One region of the Silvimonas iriomotensis genome, then DNA from elsewhere that is predicted to be linked to it. Evidence: riboswitches for the same ligand, from Rfam matches in the RefSeq annotation. Region 1 holds a riboswitch; the other holds the start of a gene.
What was found. A riboswitch is a leader RNA that binds a small molecule or an ion and turns the genes downstream of it on or off. The one in region 1 is predicted to bind glycine.
Positions count from the first base shown of each region.

Region 2: it holds a riboswitch for glycine, as region 1 does, so the genes downstream of both, IEX57_RS07140 (L-serine ammonia-lyase) here and gcvT (glycine cleavage system aminomethyltransferase GcvT) in region 1, are expected to answer to the same signal.

Region 1 is NZ_BMLX01000004.1:181,274-191,929, reverse strand. Features, by position in the region: gene gcvP (aminomethyl-transferring glycine dehydrogenase) at 1-1,677, opposite strand, end outside; gene gcvH (glycine cleavage system protein GcvH) at 1,906-2,292, opposite strand; gene gcvT (glycine cleavage system aminomethyltransferase GcvT) at 2,465-3,568, opposite strand; glycine riboswitch at 3,617-3,729, opposite strand; glycine riboswitch at 3,765-3,861, opposite strand; gene IEX57_RS15385 (hypothetical protein) at 4,132-4,905, shown strand; S-adenosyl-L-homocysteine riboswitch at 4,987-5,055, shown strand; gene ahcY (adenosylhomocysteinase) at 5,121-6,587, shown strand; gene IEX57_RS15375 (GNAT family N-acetyltransferase) at 6,696-7,178, shown strand; gene IEX57_RS21200 (hypothetical protein) at 7,242-7,913, opposite strand; gene IEX57_RS15365 (copper homeostasis protein CutC) at 8,180-8,938, opposite strand; gene IEX57_RS15360 (dynamin family protein) at 9,064-10,656, opposite strand, start outside.
Region 2 is NZ_BMLX01000002.1:122,333-132,988, forward strand. Features, by position in the region: gene IEX57_RS07110 (carbohydrate-binding protein) at 1-653, shown strand, start outside; gene IEX57_RS07115 (hypothetical protein) at 803-2,017, shown strand; gene IEX57_RS07120 (LysR family transcriptional regulator) at 2,024-2,911, opposite strand; gene IEX57_RS07125 (MFS transporter) at 3,014-4,264, shown strand; gene IEX57_RS07130 (aldo/keto reductase) at 4,331-5,311, opposite strand; gene IEX57_RS07135 (LysE family translocator) at 5,511-6,164, shown strand; gene IEX57_RS07140 (L-serine ammonia-lyase) at 6,205-7,605, opposite strand; glycine riboswitch at 7,800-7,884, opposite strand; gene IEX57_RS07145 (hypothetical protein) at 7,947-8,111, opposite strand; gene IEX57_RS07150 (ChbG/HpnK family deacetylase) at 8,258-9,160, shown strand; gene IEX57_RS07155 (hypothetical protein) at 9,266-9,595, opposite strand; gene IEX57_RS07160 (hypothetical protein) at 9,608-9,751, shown strand; gene IEX57_RS07165 (M20 aminoacylase family protein) at 9,869-10,656, opposite strand, start outside.

The DNA of each region.
Region 1 (10,656 bases):
GCTGATCGCATCAAAACCGGTGATGGCTTTGAGTTGTTCAGCAAGGCCGTCAATCATTTCCAGATAACCACGGGTTTGATCGACCGGAGCAAACGGGTGCAGCTCGGCAAACTCCGGCCAGGTGATGGGGATCATCTCACTGGTGGCGTTGAGCTTCATGGTGCAAGAGCCCAGCGAAATCATCGAGTGATTCAGCGCCAGGTCTTTGTTTTCCAGTTTTTTCAGATAGCGCAGCATCTCGTGCTCGCTATGGTGGGTGTTGAACACCGGGTGGGTCAGGATGGCCGACTGCCGTGCCAGACCGGCGGGAATGAAGTCTTCCTTCACCGCGGCATCCAGTTCGGCCACATCAAACACCTTGCCGGTGAACAGGCCCAGCAGCGTTTCCAGGTCACGCTCGGTGGCTTTTTCGTGGAAGGCCACGCCCAGCACGCCATTGCCCACGCGGCGCAGGTTGATGCCGGCACCCAGCGCGGCTTCGTACACGGCATCGGCCTTGCTGCCCAGATCGACCTGCACGGTATCGTAGAAGGACTCGAACACCAGCTTGCCACCAGTCTGCTTCACCCCGGCCGCAAACAGGGCGGCGATCCGGTGAATGCGCGCCGCGATGCGCTTCACGCCCACCGGGCCGTGGTACACGGCGTACATGCCGGCGATATTGGCCAGCAGCACCTGCGATGTACAAATGTTGGAGTTCGCCTTTTCGCGGCGGATATGTTGTTCGCGCGTTTGCAGCGCCATGCGCAGCGCCGGCTTGCCGGCAGCATCCACCGACACGCCGATGATGCGGCCCGGTGCCGAGCGCTTCATCTCATCCTTGAACGCAAAATACGCGGCGTGCGGGCCACCAAAGCCCATCGGCACGCCAAAGCGTTGCGTGTTGCCGACGGCGACATCGGCGCCCATTTCGGCCGGCGATTTCAGCGCCACCATCGCCATCATGTCGGCGGCAACAATCGCCACCGCGCCCTTGGCCTTGGCTGCGGCGATATGCGGGGTCAGGTCGATCAGCTGACCGTTCTCGCCCGGATACTGGAACAGCGCGCCGAAGTAGTCATCGGCACCGGCCGCTTCCGGGTGGCCGCTGACCAGCTCAAAACCGAAATACGTCGCGCGGGTTTTCAGCACATCCAGCGTTTGCGGCAGGACGCGTTCATCGACAAAGAAGCGGTTCGACGCGGCTTTGGACACACGGCGCGCCATGGCCATGGCTTCGGCAGCGGCAGTGGCCTCATCCAGCAAAGAGGCGTTAGCCAGTTCCAGACCGGTGAGGTCGATAATGACTTGCTGGTAGTTCAGCAGCGCTTCAAGGCGCCCTTGCGCGATCTCGGCCTGATATGGCGTATACGCGGTGTACCAGCCGGGGTTCTCCAGCACGTTGCGCAAAATGACATTGGGCAGCCGTGTGGGGAAGTAACCCAGGCCAATATACGATTTGTTGACGCGGTTCTTGCCGGCAATCTCTTTCAGGCGGATCAGCGCCTCGGTTTCAGAGAGGGCATCGGGCAGCGCCAGCTTCTGGTTGAAGCGGATACCGGCAGGCACGGTCTGGTCGACCAGTTCAGCCTTTGATTTCAGGCCGAGCGTTGCCAGCATGGCGGCGGCATCGGTGGTATCAATGCCGATATGGCGATCGATAAAATCGCCGTGGTGAAACAGTTCAGAGAGCGTCATCGTGCGTTCCATCGCCGCTCACCGCAAGGCACTGCGGCAACAGTGCGTCAGGGTGAGCGGCCATTTTCAGTCAAGCTGTGAGTCGGGCAAGTGCAAGCGGTACTGCCGGTGATATCCGCGGCGGATCAGGACCAGTCCACCACGTATCCACCGATTTCAAGGGCGTAGCGCGCGTTCGCAGATTGAACACCGCCGGTAGTTCAATCTGCGATCACACAGCAGCCCGGATTACGCGCCCAGTTCGCGGGCGTAGTCTTCAGCGCTGAGCATCGAATCCAGATCAGCCACGTTGGCCGGCTTCAGGCGGAAGAACCAGCCATCGGCGTACGGCTCGGTATTGGCGATTTCCGGCGCGCTTTCCAGCTCGGTGTTGATGGCGACGATTTCGCCGGCGATCGGGGCGTATACATCAGACGCCGCCTTGACCGACTCCACCACGCCAGCTTGTTCATCCTTGGCCAGCGTTGCGCCCACCTTGGGCAGCTCTACAAACACCAGGTCGCCCAGCAACTCTTGCGCGTGATGGGTAATGCCTACGGTCACGGTGCCGTCGGCTTCCAGACGCATCCACTCGTGGCTGGCGGCGTATTTCAGTTCTGCAGGGATATCCAGCATGTTGGTTCTCTCTCTCAAAGTTCGGTAAATGGAGCCCCCACTCGCCAGTGGCGAGGCACTCCCGCCGGCGGGCGGGCGTGGGGAGGGTGCAATTCAATAAAACGAAGCGGCGATGCACCGCTTTTGCCGGCATAAAGGCGGGCTTTGCCCGCCGCCAGCAGTGTTTAAATCTTTACTCGTATTGCCGCTTGCCGTTGCGCACAAAGGGCAGCTTGACCACGCGCACAGGCGTGAGTGTGCCACGCAGATCGACCTCTGCGGAGCTGTCAGTGCTTGCCGGTACGCGGGCAATGGCAATGGAATGCTTGAGCGTGGGGGAAAACGTGCCGCTGGTAATCACGCCATCACCATGCGGGGTGACCACGCGCATGCCTTCGCGCAATACGCCGCGGTCGGTCAGCACAAGGCCAACTTGCTTCATGGCAACGCCTGCGTTTTTCTCGGCTTCCAGCGCAGCCCGGCCGATGAAATCACGTTCTGCCGGCTGCCAGGCAATGGTCCAGCCCATGCCGGCCTGCAGCGGGCTGATGGTTTCATCCATATCGTGGCCGTACAGATTCATGCCGGCTTCCAGCCGCAAGGTATCGCGCGCGCCAAGGCCGATCGGGGCGACGCCGCCTTTGATCAGTTCAGCAAAGAACACCGGTGCATCCGTGGCGGGCAGCATGATTTCAAGGCCGTCTTCGCCGGTATAGCCGGTGCGGGCCACAAACCACTCGCCACCGGTTTGCGAACCCATGGGCAAACCCTGGAACACCTTGAGAGCACGAATCGCCTCGGCCCATTGCGGCATGATGGCGCAGACTTTCTCGATGGCATTAGGGCCTTGAATGGCCAGCATGGCCAGATCGTCGCGCACATTGAGTTGCACATCACGACCGGCACTGGTCCGGGTCAGCCAGGCCAGATCTTTCTCACGCGTGCCGGCGTTGACCACCATGCGATAGCCGGTTTCAGACAGATAGACGATCAGATCGTCGATGACCGTGCCCTGTTCCGTCAGCATGCCCGAGTACAGCGCCTTGCCGACAAACCCCAGCCTGGCGACGTCGTTGGCCAGAATGTGCTGCAACCAGGCCTTGGCATCGCCACCCGCGATATCGAGCACGACCATGTGCGAGACATCAAACACCCCGGCATCGGCGCGTACGGCTTCGTGTTCCTTGAGTTGGGAGCCGTAATGGATCGGCATGGACCAGCCAGCGAAATCAACCATTTTCGCGCCGGCATCGACGTGGGACTGGTACAGCGGTGTTTGCTTGAGGGCGTGCGTCATCGGGCATTTCCAGGTGCGTGGATTACAAGTACGGCGTACTTGCGGGTACCACACCCCTCTGTCCCGGCACCTGAGATTTTCAGGCTGGCGTCGTTGTGCGACGCAGCCCTTAGCCCCTTCGGTGTGTGCCTTGTGCGGCACAGCTCTCCAGAGTTTTTCGTACTCGAGCCCCGGGTTGGAACCGTGCTCTGTACTCAAAGGTCACGCAGTCCTTTTGCCTGAGCGATTGCGGGTGCGCTTGCGCCTTCGGCGGTCTTCCCGTTGCGGGTAAGACGCTCTCCTGCATGACGGCGCGATTATGCGGATGGGGTGGGGAGTTGGCAACTGCCGTTCGTGCAACTGCCACTAGACAGCCACACCGCGGAAAACCCCTCACCAGTTCTTGCTCATTGAGACGCAATGGGGGTTGAGCCTCAAAATCAACATGGATTTGATTATTTTTGACAACAGCCTGTCGCCTTAAGAAAATTCCCCACGTTTCTTTATGTATCCAGGAAATATCCGGGCTCGTCCGGATTTAAAAAAATAATCAATCCAATGTTTGAAAGGGGTAGGTGATATTTATGCGTTTGTATCCAAAAAGCGTGGCCACTGGTCTGTTGACGGTCATTGCCCTGACGGGCTGTGCCACTGCCAACGTCAAAGACGTGCAGGCCAATCGTGACGGCTATTCGAAAGACCATTTCAACACTTCAACCGTTGGGTCCGGGATCGCGGCCAGTCTGAAAGCACTGCCGGCCCCGGCCACAGCGTATAACCACATCGAGATTGGCTTTGACGGCATCTCGCACGGTACTGATACCGCCGACAAGCCTTATCACTTCACTCAGTACCTGACACACGATGAGAACGGGATGTGGCGAGTGGTTGCCCGGTTCTCGCGCAATGACGTCGAATACATGCAACGTTATGTGCTCACTTACCTGAACGTAGTGCAGGCTCGCTGGCAAGAAGTGGTACTGGAACGAGCCAACGCGTCCTTGATTCGTGAGGTCAAACACATCACCAAAATTGACGGTGGTCTGGCCAATCCGCAACCGGGTGGCGAATATGTCATTGATGTCACGACCGGGAATGAACCGCAGATCGTGAACTTCATCCAGTCCAAATCCATTTGCAAAGCCACGGGTACAGACTTTGAAGCCAGTACGCTGTCTCCTGCGTTGAAGGGCCAGGCAATCAAGGTCTCGTGCGGGTACTACCCCAATGGTCAGGACATTGCCACCGACGTTTCCGAACTGGCTTACCTGCGTCAATATGGCGTTTACGTACTCACTGCCACGCGTAACGGTTACAGCAATAGCTCGCTCAAGATCACCAACTTCAGCGCTTCCTGAGTAACCAGCAAGGCCGGGTGGCTCTGCCACCCGGCTTATACATCACGCATTCGCGCCTGGTTTTGGCTATAATCCGCCCACTTCCGGGGAGCGCTGCGAGGTTGCATCACCACAATCCCAGGCCCGGAGTCTCAACGGCGCTCACCTGATCAACCGTGCCGGACACGGGCTTAACCTGCCAATGATCGATCATCATGCGCGCAGGTTTTCAGGTGATGAATCACCCCGCCCCTCTTCCGGCCACACGTAAAGGACGTATCGCTGTGGCTGAAAATTTCACCGATTTCAAAGTTGCTGATCTCTCGCTGGCCGACTGGGGCCGCAAGGAAATCCGCATTGCCGAAACCGAAATGCCGGGTCTGATGGCCGTGCGCGAAGAAGGCCGTGCCAACCAGCCGCTCAAGGGCGCGCGCATTGCCGGTTCGCTGCACATGACCATCCAGACCGCCGTGCTGATCGAAACCCTGCAAGAACTGGGTGCCGATGTGCGCTGGGCGTCATGCAATATCTTCTCGACGCAAGACCACGCCGCTGCCGGTATCGCCGCCAACGGTTTCGAGGGCAAGGGCACGCCGGTGTTCGCGTTCAAAGGCGAGTCGCTGGAAGAATACTGGCAGTTCACCCACCAGATCTTCGAATGGCCGAACGGCGAGTTCGCCAACATGATTCTGGATGACGGCGGCGACGCCACCTTGCTGCTGCATCTGGGCGCGCGCGCCGAGAAAGACATCAGCCTTGTGGGCAACCCGACCAACGAAGAAGAAACCGTGCTGTACGCCGCCATCAAGGCGCAGATCGCCAAAGACGGCAGCTGGTACTCCACGCGTCTGGCCCACATCAAGGGCGTGACCGAAGAAACCACCACCGGTGTGCATCGTCTGTACCAGATGCACGAACAAGGTCGTCTGGCTTTCCCGGCGATCAACGTGAACGACTCGGTAACCAAGTCCAAGTTCGACAATCTGTACGGCTGCCGTGAATCGCTGGTTGACGGTATCAAGCGCGCTACCGACGTGATGATCGCCGGTAAAGTGGCTGTGGTGCTGGGTTATGGCGATGTGGGCAAGGGTTGCGCGCAATCGCTGCGTGGCCTGGGCGCCACCGTGTGGGTCACTGAAATCGACCCGATCTGCGCCCTGCAAGCCGCCATGGAAGGCTACCGCGTCGTGCGTATGGATGACGTCGCCGGCCAGGCCGATATCTTCGTGACCACCACCGGCAACGTCGGCGTGATTGCGCACGATCACCTGAAAGCCATGCGCAACAACGCCATCGTTTGCAACATCGGTCACTTTGACAGCGAAATCGAAGTCGCCTCGCTGCGTCAGTACCAGTGGGAAAACATCAAGCCGCAAGTCGATCACATCATTTTCCCGGACGGCAAGCGCATCATCTTGCTGGCCGAAGGTCGTCTGGTGAACCTGGGTTGCGCCACTGGCCACCCGTCGTTCGTGATGTCCAACTCGTTTGCCAACCAGGTGCTGGCACAGATCGAACTCTTCACCAAGCAGGCCCAGTATCCGGTCGGCGTGTACGTGCTGCCCAAGCATCTGGACGAGAAGGTTGCCCGCCTGCATCTGGCCAAGATCGGCGCCAACCTGACCGAACTGTCGGACGAACAAGCCGCTTACATTGGCGTGCCGAAAAACGGCCCGTACAAGCCGGCGCACTACCGCTACTAAGCAGTCGCATACGCGCTTGCAACAAAAAACCGGCCTTTCGAGGCCGGTTTTTTTATGGGCGGTGCACGCGTGATAAGGTCTGCGCTTTTGTCTTTGCCTTGCCTGCCCATGACCCCAGTAGTGATCCGCGCCGCCCTCACGCAAGACCTTCCCGCCCTCTGCCGGCTTTCAGATGAAATCAACCATGAGCATCACGCCGGTGCGCCAGATGTGTTTGTACTCAGCCAGCCTGGCGATGAAGCGACCCAGGCCTGGTGGCATAGCGCGATGAGCGCATCAGACAGCGTGGTGCTGGTGGCGCAGCACGGCGATCAGGTTTGTGGCTTTATTTCTGCCAAGGTGACCGAACCTCCGGTCCCGCCGTTTATTCGCGCCCGTCGCGAAGCGCGTATCGGGACCATCGTAGTCGCCGCCAGCCACCGCCGTCAGGGCGTTGGCGAACAATTATTGGGGGCAGCACGCGCGTGGGCGAAAGCACAAGGCGCAGTCACGCTGTACCTGCAGGTTTTCAGCTTCAACGAAAGCGCCATCCGCTTTTATGAAAAACACGGCCTCACCGTGCAGTCCGTGTTCATGAACACGCCGTTGTGAACGCCCAATAAAAAAAACCCCCTCATGTGAGGGGGTTGGCGGGTGCCTTGGCCTTGTGAAAAATCAGGCCTTCTTGGCAGCGTGCTTCTTGCTGTGATGCTTTTTGGCTTGTGCCTTTTGTGCAGCGGAAGCAGCGGATGCCTTCTTGTGCTTCTTGGCTTGGGCCTTCTGAGCGGTCGAAGCAGCGGATGCCTTCTTGTGCTTCTTGGCCTGGGCCTTCTGAGCGGTCGAAGCAGCGGATGCCTTCTTGTGCTTCTTGGCTTGGGCCTTTTGTGCGGTCGAAGCGGCGGATGCCTTCTTGTGCTTCTTGGCTTGTGCCTTTTGAGCGGTCGAAGCTGCGGATGCCTTCTTGTGCTTCTTGGCTTGTGCCTTTTGAGCGGTCGAAGCTGCGGATGCCTTCTTGTGCTTCTTGGCCTGGGCCTTTTGTGCGGTCGAAGCAGCGGATGCCTTCTTGTGCTTCTTGGCCTGGGCCTTTTGTGCGGCCGAAGCGGCGGATGCCTTGTGCTTCTTGGCCTGAGCCTTCTGGGCTACGGTCGAAGCAGCGGAAGCCTTTTTGTGTTTCTTGGCTTGCGCTTTTTGTTCGGTGCTCGAAGCAGTGGCCTTCTTGGCGTGGTGCTTCGTGCTCTTGTGATGAGTAGCCGTTGCAGCTTTCGCCGGGGCGCTGGCGTCAGCGGCAAAAACCGGGGTACCAAACAGCAGGCCAGCAGCAGTAGCGAGTGCGATCAGGGCTTTCATGGGTGTTTCTCCTAAGGGTCAAACTTGTCGTCGGGCTCGGGCCGGGTTTGTTGAGTGGCCCGTCCACGATCACAGAATTACACTGCGCGCGCCGCTTGTATGTGAGGACGTGTTTTGCAGGAGAAACAATTGGTAATGGTGTCAACCATTTCAGAATTATCCCGTTGTGCGTGATCGTGTCCGTGTGATCTGACAACGGGCCGTGCCCTGTCAGGCAATAAAAAACCCGCCATCCTGGCGGGTTTGCTGTTTCTGGCGCTGGCGCGTTAGCCCAGTGCACTGCGCGCATTGGCCAGAATCTCTTGCACCAGCGGCGCAGAGGTTTCGACAATGGCGTATTCATCCTGCCCGGGCGCGCCCATTTTCACGCGTTCGTTGCGGTAGTTCATGCCGCTGGGAAACGGCGCCCGGCCAGAGGTATGGAACTCGCGGCAGCCGGTGGCACGCACCAGTTCTGCAATATTGTTCACCCGCACGCCGGCGCCTGGCATGACCACCAGCTTGTTGCCGGCCTGTTCACGCAACTGGCGGATCAGTTCGGCGCCTTCCGGTGCGGTCGGCGCCTGGCCAGAGGTCAGCAAGCGGTTACAACCCGTGCTGATCACCGCTTTCAGTGCCTGTACCGGATCACGCGCCACATCAAATGCGCGGTGGAATGTCACCTGCATGGGCATGGCCAGTTCGACCAGTTGCTTGGTGCGCGGCACGTCAATATCGCCATCGGCCGTCAACAGGCCGATCACCACGCCATCCACGCCCAGTTTCTTGCAGGCCAGGATATCGCGCTGCATTACTTCGAACTCGACATCCGAATACAGAAAGTCGCCGCCGCGCGGGCGGATGATGACATTGAGGGTAATCCACAGCCGGTCACGCGCCGCGGCAATGGCGCCATGAGAAGGCGTGGTGCCCCCTTCGAGCAGGTTGTCGCAGAATTCCACGCGGCTGGCGCCACCTTCCTGGGCGGCCAGGCAAGAAGTCACAGAGCCCGCGCAGATTTCCAGCAGGATGTCTTGGTGGGCCATGGCGGTTGCTCCGTTATGTTGTCGGGCAAGCGTAAACGAATCGCGCGTCACGCTCAAATCAGGCTAGAAAAAAACGCCCGCGTTCAAGGCGGGCGTTTTTTGCAAAAGACTCAAACCAGGCCAGATTACGCGGCCAGGCGCGAGATCTCGCTGTTGAGCGCAGCCAGCACCTGGCGGTGACACTGATCCAGGTCGTCCATCTGGCTGGTGAGCTGGCGATCCATGTCTTCCAGTTCTTCAATACGGCCTTCCAGCGTATCGGTGGCCTTGTGGATGCGCTTGATGCTTTCCAGACGGCGACGCAGTTGCAGCTGGTGTTCGCGCACCTGGGTTTCCATCGGTGCCATCACGGCCTTGAGCCAGTTTTCCACGTCGCGGTTGGCCACTTCAAACACGTACACCACACGGCTGGCGACGGTTTCGAAGAACTTGCGGGTAATGCGGCTCTGGCTGGTGGTCAGCAAACGGCCCACGGTATTGAAGTGCTCGCGGAAGGATTTCTCCAGGCGGGCGATTTCCTTGTGGTACTTGAGCGTGGAGAACGGCGGCGGTGTCACCTGACCCAGGCCGTGTTCTTCGCTGAACTTCTTGTACATGGCCGCCATCATGGCCTGGATTTCTGCCACCTGTTCGGCAGAGCTGGCGATATTGGCGTTGGTGTCCTTGAAGAAGCGCTCCATGGTGGCGCGCAGGCCGCCTTCGCCAAACGAGAACCAGCTGCGTTCCATTTCGTCGCGGATACGGGCGATCTCGGCCTTGAGCGAATCCATGCCCAGCAGCGTCAGCAACTGGTTGGTCTGCTGGCTGAAAATGCTGCGCAGCGCCTGGAAGCGCACCAGACCTTGCTCGAAATGACGCTTGTCGGTCTGGACCTTGTCCATCATCTGCATGACCACGTCCTGGTTCTTGCCACGCAAGCGGGCCAGTTCGTCCAGTTGTTCCAGCAGACTGGTGCGACGCGTCCCCAGCAGATTGCGGGTGGCCAGCACAATGTCTTCGACTTCGGTGATCGTGCTGTCGCGCACGATATCCTGCTTGGCCGGCAACAATTCGCCAGACAGCGCGGCTTCCAGATCCATCAAGTGCGCGCGTTGCAGCAAGGCTTCATCGTGCTGCACCTTGGCGACCAGCGCTTTTTGCGCCGATACCGGGAACACGTGGTTGGGGTTCACGCCCAGCAGACTGGCCGTGGTCACCACCTGGCGATCGATCTCGGCTTCGATCTGTGCCGGGGTCTTCAGTTCATCCCACAGGCCGTCAATCTTGTTGAGCACCACCAGGCGCCCGCGCGAGCCGGCTTGCGCCTTGCCAATGTGGTTGCGCCACACATCGATGTCGCTCTTGGTCACGCCGGTGTCGGCAGACAAGATAAACAGAATGGCGTGCGCGTTGGGCAGCAGGTTCAGCGTCAGTTCCGGTTCGGTACCGATCGCGTTCAGGCCCGGGGTATCCAGAATGACCAGGCCCTGTTCCAGCAACGGATGCGGGAAATTGATCACGGCGTGACGCCAGGCCGGGATTTCCACCGTGCCATCGGCGCCGACCATGATCACCTGATCAGGATCATCTTCATCAAACAGGCCAAAGCTCTTGGCGACTTCAATCGATACGCGCTTGGTGTGGCCCACCTGGCCCAGCGCGGCCAGCATGGCATCAGCGTTGTCGACTTCCAGTTCGGTCGTGGCCCACTCTTCGGTGTAGCGGCGGTATTCGCTGGT
Region 2 (10,656 bases), on a different contig from region 1:
CGGTCGGCGGCCAGAACGGCAGCATCACGCTGGGCAACAGCACTGCCGTGACCAACTTTGTGAACAGCGCGTACTCGCTGATCCAGCAGTATGGCTTTGACGGTATCGACATTGATCTGGAAAACGGCATCAACGTCGCCAACCTGGAAAGCGCGCTGACACAGCTGCACAACAAGGTGGGCAGCAGCCTGATCATCACCATGGCACCGCAGACCATCGACATGCTGCCGAACGTGCCGGGTGCCGGTACTTATCTGCAAGTGGCGCGTGATCTGGGCAGCATCATCACCATGGTCAACACCCAGTACTACAACTCCGGCTCCATGCCGGGCCGCGACGGCAAGAACTACAACCAGGGTACGGTGGACTTCATCACCGCGCAGGCGGACGCCGTGCTGGCCTATCTGCAGCCGGGTCAGGTGGGCCTGGGCTTGCCGGCCTCTGCCTCTGGCGCCAGCAGCGGTTATGTTGATCCGTCCGTGGTCAACAACGCGGTTGATTGCCTGACCCAAGGCACCCATTGCGGTACGTATATCCCGGTCGCCAAGTACCCGGGCCTGCGCGCCGTCATGGACTGGTCCACCAACTGGGATGCCAGCAACAACAACAACTTCAGCAACAGCGTTGCGGCACACCTCAAGACCCTGCCCTGACCTCACGCTGCAGTTGCAACACCGCAAAACGCCCCGGCAACGGGGCGTTTTTTATTGCGCGCTACCGGTGCATTCCCCTTTCACTGGCCTTAAGTTCAGTCGATACATGCCGATACATAGGCCATACAAAAAACAAATCGCACACGATCATGACGCTTCTCTCCAACCTCGCGGCGACCACGCGCATGGCGCTGAGCGGTCCCGCCAGCAATGGTGTCAGCCAGTCTGACCTTAGCCGGGCCCGGCAGCTTGTCGATGCCGAACAAGGCGCGCAAGACCGGCAAGACGAGCAACAGGCCGATACAAAGAACACATCCAGCCTTGTCTCGATTGACCTCACGGCCTTGCGCCAGTCGCTGACGTATCGCCCCGCCAACAGCGTGGCGGCGCCATCAAGCTCGCCCATGGCCTCCATCTTGCAAAAGCTGGGCAACATGCCCAGTGCCAGCTCCCAGCGCAAAAACGCAGCCAGGGCGCGGTTGAACCGGCTCAAAAGCCAGATTGAGGCCATGAAAAAAGCCGCAATCGCGCTCAACCCGCGCGCAGCCAAAGCCATGGCGGCCGTGTTGAAGATGCTGGCTGCTCAGTTGAAATCTGCAGCGGCGGACCTGGCCGGCAGCGATGGTGGCGGCGCGGCCGCGGGCGGCAGCATGAATATCCAGGCCAACACCACCAACACGGCCACCCCGGCCGCCGCCAGTACCGGGGACACCACTGCCAGCGCCCAAGCGACAGCCAGCAGCGGTGCCGACACGTCTGCAAACAGTGGCGGTGATCAAGACGCAAACGGCGGCGCCCCCAGCAACACCGACGCCTCCACCGCAGTACAAGCGCCAAGCCAGGCACAAGCAACGACGGCTACCAGCGCGGCGGCCCCCGCAACAGCGGCTGATGCAAGCAGCGCCGATGCCGGCAGCGCCAGCAACAGCGCGGGCGCTGCTGAGGCCGCAACGCCTCAGGATGGCAAAGCCACTGACACCAGCCAGCCCGGCGGCAGCGACAAGGCAGACGCCAGTGCCGCCGCCCAGGATGCGGTGCAACTGGCGCAGAGCGCAACGCAGGCAGCCGCGGCGGCCAGCAAACCTGGCGGCAGCAGCAACTTCAAGATTCCGGGCTCGGGTAATGGCGGCGGCGGCATGAGTGCCAGCGACAAAGCGCTGGTCGAGGCCGTTGCGCTCAGTCTGCAGCAACTGGTGGCGCTGGTGAAAATGCATCTGCGCGGCAAGAACAAGGACATCCAGAGCGCCGAGTCATCCATCAAGGACGCGGTCAAAACCGCCGAAGGCGCCACCACGGGCGCTGGCACCATCAGCGTGGCCCTGGGCAATGTGGGCGGCGATGCGGGCACGGGTAGTGGCCAGTAAGCCGCCCTAGTCTGTCTGTTCCAGCAGTGCGACGAAATTGGCGACCAGGGGCGAAGTGTTCTGCACCCGGGTCGCCAAAGAGGCACTGGTCATGGCGCCGGCATCCGCCAGCGGCAGATAACAGACCCCTTCCACCCGCACGCAAGACAGGGGCGCCGGCAAGATGCTGACCCCCAGCCCCGCCGCCACCAGCCCGATCAGCGTGGTGCCTTCACGCGCCTCTTGCACTACGTCCGGCACAAAGCCCGCGTCGTGGCAAAGGCGCTGGATATGCCGGTAAATACTGGTCCCGGCGGATTCCGAATACATCACAAACGGTTCCTGCGCCAGTTGCTGCAGCCGCACCGTATCCTGGCCGGCCAACGGGTGATCATCCCGCAGCGCCAGTACCAGCGGGTCTTCAGTCAGGTGCCGCAGGATCACGTTGTCCGGCACTTGCACATCAGAGGTACGCACCATGCCGATATCCACGGTGCCATCAGCGACTGCCGCCATTTGCTGCACGGTCATCATCTCGCGCAGCGTCAGGTGTACGTGCGGGTAGCGCTGGCGGAAGCGGTAAATCAGTCGCGGCAAAAAGCTGGTAAAAGGCAGCGACGGCGTGAAGCCGATGATCAGCTCACCCACTTCACCTCTGGCCGCACGGCGGGCGTCTTCGGCGGCATCGGCGGTTTGCTGCAAGATGCTGCGCGCGCGCACCAGAAAGCGCTCCCCGGCGGGCGTCAGCGCCACTTTACGGCGGCTGCGGGCAAAGAGTTCCACGCCCAGTTCCGCCTCCAGCGCCTGAATCTGCTGGCTCAGCGGCGGTTGGCCAATATGGAGTTTTTCGGCGGCGCGGGTGAAGTGCAATTCCTCGGCCACAGCAACGAAGTAACGCAGATGTCGCAGTTCCATTGATATCTCAAACATATCAGAACATGCATAAATATATATTGGACTGGCAGTCAGCGTGAGCATAAGCTTTTGCTGTCACATGCAGCACGCCTAGGCAACATCATGCAAGACCCCGCGCCACAAGCCCTTATCAAGGCCGGTACCCCGGCCTACCGTCGTACCAATATCGCCCTCTTCCTCGGCGGTTTTTCCACCTTCTGGTTGTTGTACTGGGTGCAGCCCCTGCTGCCCATGTTCTCACGCGTATTCGGCCTTTCCCCGGCCGCCAGCAGCGTGGCGCTGTCCATTTCCACGGGTGGTCTGGCGCTGGCGCTGATCCCGGCCAGTTTTATCTCTGACCGCTTTGGCCGCAAGCCGGTCATGTGCACCGCCATGTTTGCCGCGGCGACACTGACTTTCCTGAGTGCCTTTGCCCCCGGCTTTGGCAGCCTGCTGGTGTTCCGTATCTTGTGCGGCGTGGTGCTGGCCGGCCTGCCCGCCGTGGCCATGGCGTATCTGGCGGAGGAAATCGACCCGCTGTCGCTGGGTTCATCCATGGGCCTGTATATTGCCGGCACCGCACTGGGCGGCATGAGCGGACGCCTGGCCAGTGCCTGGGTGGCCGATTTCTTTACCTGGCGTGCTGCCGCAGGTTTTGTCGGCGGACTGGGTCTGATCGCGGCGTTTGTGTTCTGGCGCTTCCTGCCTGCCTCCCGGCACTTTGCGCCGCGTGCGCTGCCAATCAGCGCCGCCGGCCGCAAGGCACTGTGGCAAGCGGTCAAAGGCTTGTTTGCGGACGCCGGCCTGCCCTGGCTGTTCTTCACCGGTTTCGCGCTCATGGGTTGTTTTGTGAGCCTGTACAACTACATGGGTTTCCGGCTGGAACGCGCCCCGTTCAACCTGTCTGATTCCACCATCGGCATGATTTTCGCGCTGTATCTGGTCGGCACGTTTGCCTCGGCATGGTCGGGCAAGATTGCCGACAAAATCGGCCGCCGCCACGTGTTGTGGGGCATGAAAGTGCTGATGCTGGCCGGCCTGTTGCTGACCTTGTCAGACTGGCTGCCGCTGGTGATTGTCGGCATTGCCATGTTCACCTTTGCCTTTTTTGGCGGACACACCGTGGCCAGCAGCTGGGTGGGCCGCCGCGCCGGGCCGGCCAAGGCGCTGGGCGCATCGTTATACCTGAGCGCGTATTACCTGGGCTCTAGCCTCGTGGGCTCGCTGACCGGGCTGTTCTGGGCCGCAGATCAATGGACCGGCGTGTGCACTGCGCTGGTGTTTATCGTGCTGGTCAGCCTGAGCGTGGCGCTGCGTTTGCGCAGTTTGCAGGCCAAGCCGCTGGCTGGCGCACACCAGGCGATCGCACGATAACCGATCGCGCCACGACAAAAGGCGGGTCGCCCCAGGGCGCCCGCCTTTTTTGTTGCCGCGCCGGCTTTACCAGCGTTGATGCACGTGCGGCTTGATGTATTGCGCGTAGATATCGGCGACGGCTTTCATTTGCGCGTCGGTCAGGGCAGGCAGGTTGGCCGCACCGGCATTGCTGGCAGCCTGTGCCGGGTTTTTCGCGCCTGGAATGGCAACGGTAATGGCATCGAACATCAGAATCCAGCGCAGCGCCATTTGCGCCATCGGCACGTCACCAATCACGCCGCGCAATGCCTCCACGGCTTGCAGGCCGGTTTCATAGGGCACGCCAGAGAAGGTCTCGCCCACGTCAAACGCTTCACCGTGGCGGTTGAAATTGCGGTGATCTTCTGCAGCAAACTGGCTGCTGGCGCTGAGTTTGCCGGTGAGCAGGCCGCTGGCCAAGGGCACGCGGGCAATGATCGCCACGTTCTGCGCTTTGGCGCGGGCAAAGAAATGCTCGGCCGGGCGCTGGCGGAACATGTTGAAAATGATCTGCACGCTGCTGATGGGAAACTCCAGCGCCTTGATGGCCTCTTCCACTTTCTCGACCGACACGCCGTAGGCTTTCAGTTTGCCCTTGGCAACGAGCTTGTCCAGTGCGTCAAAGATTTCGGGGCGGTAGAAGACCTCGGTCGGCGGGCAATGCAGTTGCACCAGGTCGAGCGCATCCACTTCCAGGTTGCGCAAGGAATCGTCGATATAGCGTTCCAGCACTTGCGGCGTATAACCGGCCGACACGTGCGGGTTGATCTTGCGGCCGGCTTTGGTCGCCACCATCACGCCGTCACGGCCACGTTGCTTGAGCACGCGCGCAATCAGGCGCTCTGAGCGGCCATCGCCATAGACATCGGCCGTATCCAGGAAATTGACGCCGGCATCCAGCGCGGCATGCAATGCGGCTTCTGCGTCCTTGTCGGATACATCGCCCCAGCTGCCGCCAATGGCCCATGCGCCAAAGCCGATTTCAGAAACGCTTCTGCCGGTATTACCAAACTGACGTTGTTGCACAGTGTTCTCCAGGTGGGACATATGACGTTGGCGAGCAGTGTAGAAGCCTGCCCCCGAAAAAGGTATTCATTAATCTGCTGACCGGCACTGCGATATTTGCTTGCCGCCCTGTTGCATATCGCCCCCTGCGCCTTGGGCGGCGGCCTGGGGCAGCGTATAGTGACCGCCTTTCCCGCCCCACCCGATTCTGTATCGCACCATGCTGGCCGTTCTGCTGAAAGGTTTTTTGCTGTCGCTCTCGCTGTGCCTGGATATCGGCATTGTGAATACCGCCCTGATCAACACCGGCATCCGCGCCGGCGTGCGTCCGGCTTTCATGCTGGGACTAGGGTCATGCTTTGGCGATATCACCTACGCCGCGCTGTCTTTGTTTGGCCTTGCCGTGCTGTTCCAGTTCACCGCGGTGCGCTGGGTCTTGTGGCTGGGCGGTGGCGCGCTGCTGTTGTGGCTGACCTGGAAAATGGCCATGGCCGCGCTGGCTGAATCGCGCCGCCAGCAAGAAGCGCCAGACTACGATGCCACCGCCGAAGCGCAAGCCTGGTCGCCCCGGGTAGAGTTTTTGCGCGGCCTGGGCATGGCGCTGGCCTCACCGACCTCGTTGCTATGGTACGCCGCAGTAGGTGGCGCAATTATTGCGCAGGCGACCGATGGCTCGGCCTTGATGAATGGCTTGTTCCTGGGCGGCTTCTTTGCCGGCGGGCTGGCGTGGTCCGCGTTTCTGGCCGTGCTGGCGGGCAAAGGGCGGCATTTGATCGGACACAAGCTGGCTTTGTACTGCAACGCGTTCTCTGCCGTGTTGTTCGGGTATTTTGCGATCACCGTGATTGCCGAAGGCTACCGCACGCTGCTGTAGCCAGGCGCCAACCCTGGCTACCCTGCCGAAGTAACGGTAACTAGCATTCCACGATATTCACCGGCACCTCGACAATCTCGATCGCCAGGCCGCCGCGGGCGGTCTCTTTGTAGCGGGTGTGCATATCGCGGCCGGTGTCGCGCATGGTGCGGATTACCCGGTCCAGCGAAATAAAATGGCTACCGTCCCCGCGCAGGGCCATCCGCGCGGCGTTAATGGCCTTGATCGAGGCCATGGCGTTGCGCTCGATACACGGCACTTGCACAAGGCCGCCAACCGGATCACAGGTCAGCCCCAGATTGTGTTCCATGCCGATCTCGGCGGCGTTTTCTACTTGCTGCGGCGTGCCACCCAGTACCTCTGCCAGCGCGCCCGCCGCCATTGAACAGGCCGAGCCCACTTCGCCCTGGCACCCGACTTCCGCGCCGGAGATCGAGGCGTTGAGCTTGAACAGAATGCCGATCGCCCCGGCCGTGAGCATGAAGCGGATGACGCCTTCCTCCGTCGCCCCCGGCACAAAACGCGTGTAGTAGTGCAACACTGCCGGGATAATCCCGGCCGCGCCATTGGTGGGCGCTGTCACCACCCGGCCCCCGGCGGCGTTTTCTTCGTTGACCGCCAGCGCATACAGGTTGACCCAGTCCATCACCGTCAACGGATCTGTCAGCCCGGCTTCCGGCGCGGCGGCCAGTTTGCGATAAAGCTCGCCCGCGCGGCGTTTGACTTTCATGCCGCCGGGCAAAATGCCTTCCCGTTCGCAACCGCGTTTCACACAGGCTTGCATCACCAGCCAGATCTCCAGCAAACCCTTGCGGATGCTGGCTTCGTCACGCCAGGCCAGTTCGTTTTCCAGCATGATCTGGCTGATGGTCTTGCCCTCGGCCGCACACAGCGCCAGCAACTGGGCGGCAGAAGTAAACGGGTGGCGCAACCGGGTGGCATCAGGCGGGGTAAAACCGGCGGCAATGGCCGCTTCATCCACAATAAAACCGCCACCCACTGAAAAATACGCCCGCCGTGAAAGACTGTTGCCTGCCGCGTCGAAGGCCTCAAAAATCATCCCGTTGGGGTGATACGGCAGCGCTTTGCGCTTGTGCAGGGTCAGGTGTTCCGGCTCACGAAAGGCAATCAGTTGCTGGCCCAGTACATGAAGTTGCCGGGCCTGCCGAATGGCAGCAACGCGCGCCGCCACGGTATCAACCTCGACCGTATCAGGCTCGTCACCACACAGACCCAGGATCACGGCGATGTCTGAACCGTGGCCTTTGCCGGTTGCCCCCAAAGAGCCGTACAGCTCAGCCTTGAGGCTAGCCAGTTGCGGCAAATGGCCGTCTCGCGCCAGTCGTTGCGCAAACTGGCGCGCCGCCCGCATGGGGCCAACGGTGTGGGAGCTGGATGGGCCGATGCCCACTTTGAAGAGATCAAAAACGCTGATTGCCATGAGCCCTGCCCTGCATGGCCGGCGCGCTGCACCGGACGGGTATCGAGGGGCTGACAACAGGGGCACCGGCAAGCAAAAGGGGCACCCGGCGCCAGCCGTGTGTTGCCCCCTCTGTCCTTGGTGCCTGAGAGATTACGGCCGCGCGCGGCCTTGCTTCTTCGGCGGAGCCTGCAGGCTCACTCTCCAGAGTGCCAGATTGCCGTGCAGTTCTTTTGCCTGAGAGTTTTCAGGGCGATACCCCTTCGGCGCCACATTGGTGGTCTCTCCTGCCCGGCATTGATTGGCTGATGGGCAATGTAGACAGCGCTTTATGCCATGTCAATGCGGGGTTTTAGCCGGCTTCAGATGCCGATTTGCTGGCTGATCTGCTCACTGCGGTTATCGCCGCCGCCAGTCAGTACGGCGGTGGTGACACAGCCCCCCAGCGAGGAAGCAATCAGAACAATAGCGATGATATTGCGCAGTGTTTTCATGATGAGTGAGATGAAGCTTTTGCGGTTGATCAATGACTCAATCATATGACATTGACAACACAGTGAAACGTAACCATTCACGCTATCAAACCCGGTTTGCCGATATTGCGGGCTTTGGGCACGGGGTCCACACCCCGCCCTATACTGGCTTTCATTGTGTCCAACCCCGTGGAGTCACCATGAGTACCTTGCAGGAACGGCTGGGTTTCAGCGCCAGCGATCGCCTTCTGATCACCCATGCCGATGATGTCGGCATGTGCGAGGCCACCGTGTCCGCGTGGGAGTCGCTGGTCAATACCGGCCTGTTGAGTTCGGCCTCGACCATGGTGCCGTGCAGCTGGTTTCCGTATGCCGCAGAAGTGGCCGGCAAACTGGGACACAAGGCCGACCTGGGCGTGCACCTGACGCTCAATGCAGAACGCCAGCGCTATCGCTGGGCACCGCTGACAACGCATGATCCGGCCAGCGGCCTTGTGGATGAACAAGGTTATTTCCACAATCTGGCCCGCCCCACCCATTTGCGTGGGGACCCGGCCGCCGTGCGCCAGGAACTGGCCGCGCAGATTGCCCGCGCCCGCCATTTCGGCGTGGATATCACCCATGTGGACAGCCATATGCTCACGCTGTACCACCCGGCGCTGATGCCCATCTATCTGGAGCTGGCCGAACAAACCGGCGTGCCGCCGCTGATTCCGGAGGTCGACGGTGCGACCGTGGCCGAGATGTGCGTGATCCCGCGTGAAGAAGGCGACGCCGTTGCCAGCCAGTTCAGCCAGGCCGCCGCGGCCGGCAAAGCGCTGCTGCTGACCAGCATGGTCGGCCTGCCTTTCAACCGCCAGCTGGCGCAGGCAGAACGGCTGGCCTTTGCCTGCGACTGGCTCGATAGCCGCGGCCCGGGCGTTCACGTCATGATCGGGCACCCGGCCGACGACACCCCGGAGTTGCGCACGCTGGCACCAGACGTCGCCACGCGCGTGGCTGATCGCGTGTTGCTGGGCAGCGATGCCTTTGGCCGCGCCATTGAGGAACGCGGTTTCAAGCTGATCGGCATGCGTGCCCTGCGCGATGTCATGGCAGCCTGAGCGGCCATAAAAAAGGCCGTCAGCTTTGGGCTGACGGCCTCAAGGGTGTCGGGCTGTGACACCAATCCCCAGGAAAGACTACTCCTGACATGTGGCATGCAACTCTCACTGCATACCGCATCCTTGCGGCGCCGGCGCGGTGCCAGACGCATCTCTGGACGGCGGGCGATGTTTGCCGTTGCCATCCTTGCCATTGGGGCCACCTTCCGGTGGCGGGCCATCGGGCGGCGGGCCGCGATGACCATGATGCGCAGACTGGTCCTTGCTCTCGCCGTCGTCTTTCATCTGCGGCGGCGGCCCGCAACGCCCTTGCGGTGCAGACGCGCTCCAGTCGTTATCGTTCATGGACGGCGGCGGTACGCCATCGACCGCACTGGCCACATTACTCGCGCCGACCAGCACCAGGCCGACGACGAACAGACTCACTACTTTCATGCGCATCCCTGCATGACTGATCACGTAGACCAGGTTAACACGGCCAATGCCGGCGTATTGCATGCAGTTGTATGCGCCAAGTGGCGGGATGGTGCTGCCGTGTACGGGCGGGTGTCGCCGGGGAGGATTGATACTGCGCGCTACAAACTGGTGTGAGCGACGTCACGCGGCCAGGTGCTTTACCGGCACTGGCAAGTGCTGGTGGCGCTGCGGAGATGACGAGACGGGATTGCGGCAGTTGCCCGGGCCAGCGCCTGCCGCATCAACTGCGGTTCAAGCCTTCAAATAGCCTTCGGCCAGCCCGGCCCACATTGCCGCCCCCGGCGTCAGGCACCCATCATTAAAGTCATACCCCGGGTTATGGATCATGCAGGACCCCTCGCCGTCGCCATTGCCGATAAAGAAATAACAACCGTTCGGGTTGGCATCGAGCATATAGGCGAAGTCTTCACTGCCCATCAGCGGGTGGGCGCCGTAGTGGGCGTGGCTATCGCCAAACAGGCTGGCGGCGACGCCGTGGGCGAAGCGCGTCTGGGTTTCGTCATTCATCAGCACCGGCGTGCCATGCCGGGCTTCAATGGTCGCCGTGGCGCCAAAGCTTTGCGCCTGCAGGCGCACCACGTCTTCAATGCGGGACAACAACAGCTTGCGGACTTGCCGGTCCAGCGCGCGCACGCTCAGTTTCATCAGGGCCGTCGCCGGCACGACGTTGGCCACGTCACCCGCCTGAATGGAACCCACGGTGATCACCGCGGCATGCTGGGTATCGACATTGCGCGAGACAATGGTTTGCAGCGCCAGGGTGATGCTGGCGGCCACGACAATCGGATCGACCGTGGTATGCGGCAAGGCGCCGTGCCCGCCCTTGCCGTGAATGGTGACATCCAGGCTATCGGCCGAGGCCATGAAAGCGCCGCTGCGAAAATAGAACTGCCCCACCGGCAAACCCGGCATGTTGTGCATGCCAAAAATGGCATCGCACGGAAAGCGCCGGAACAAACCGGCATCGACCATGGCTTGCGCGCCGCCCAGGGCTTCTTCTGCCGGCTGGAAAATCAGGT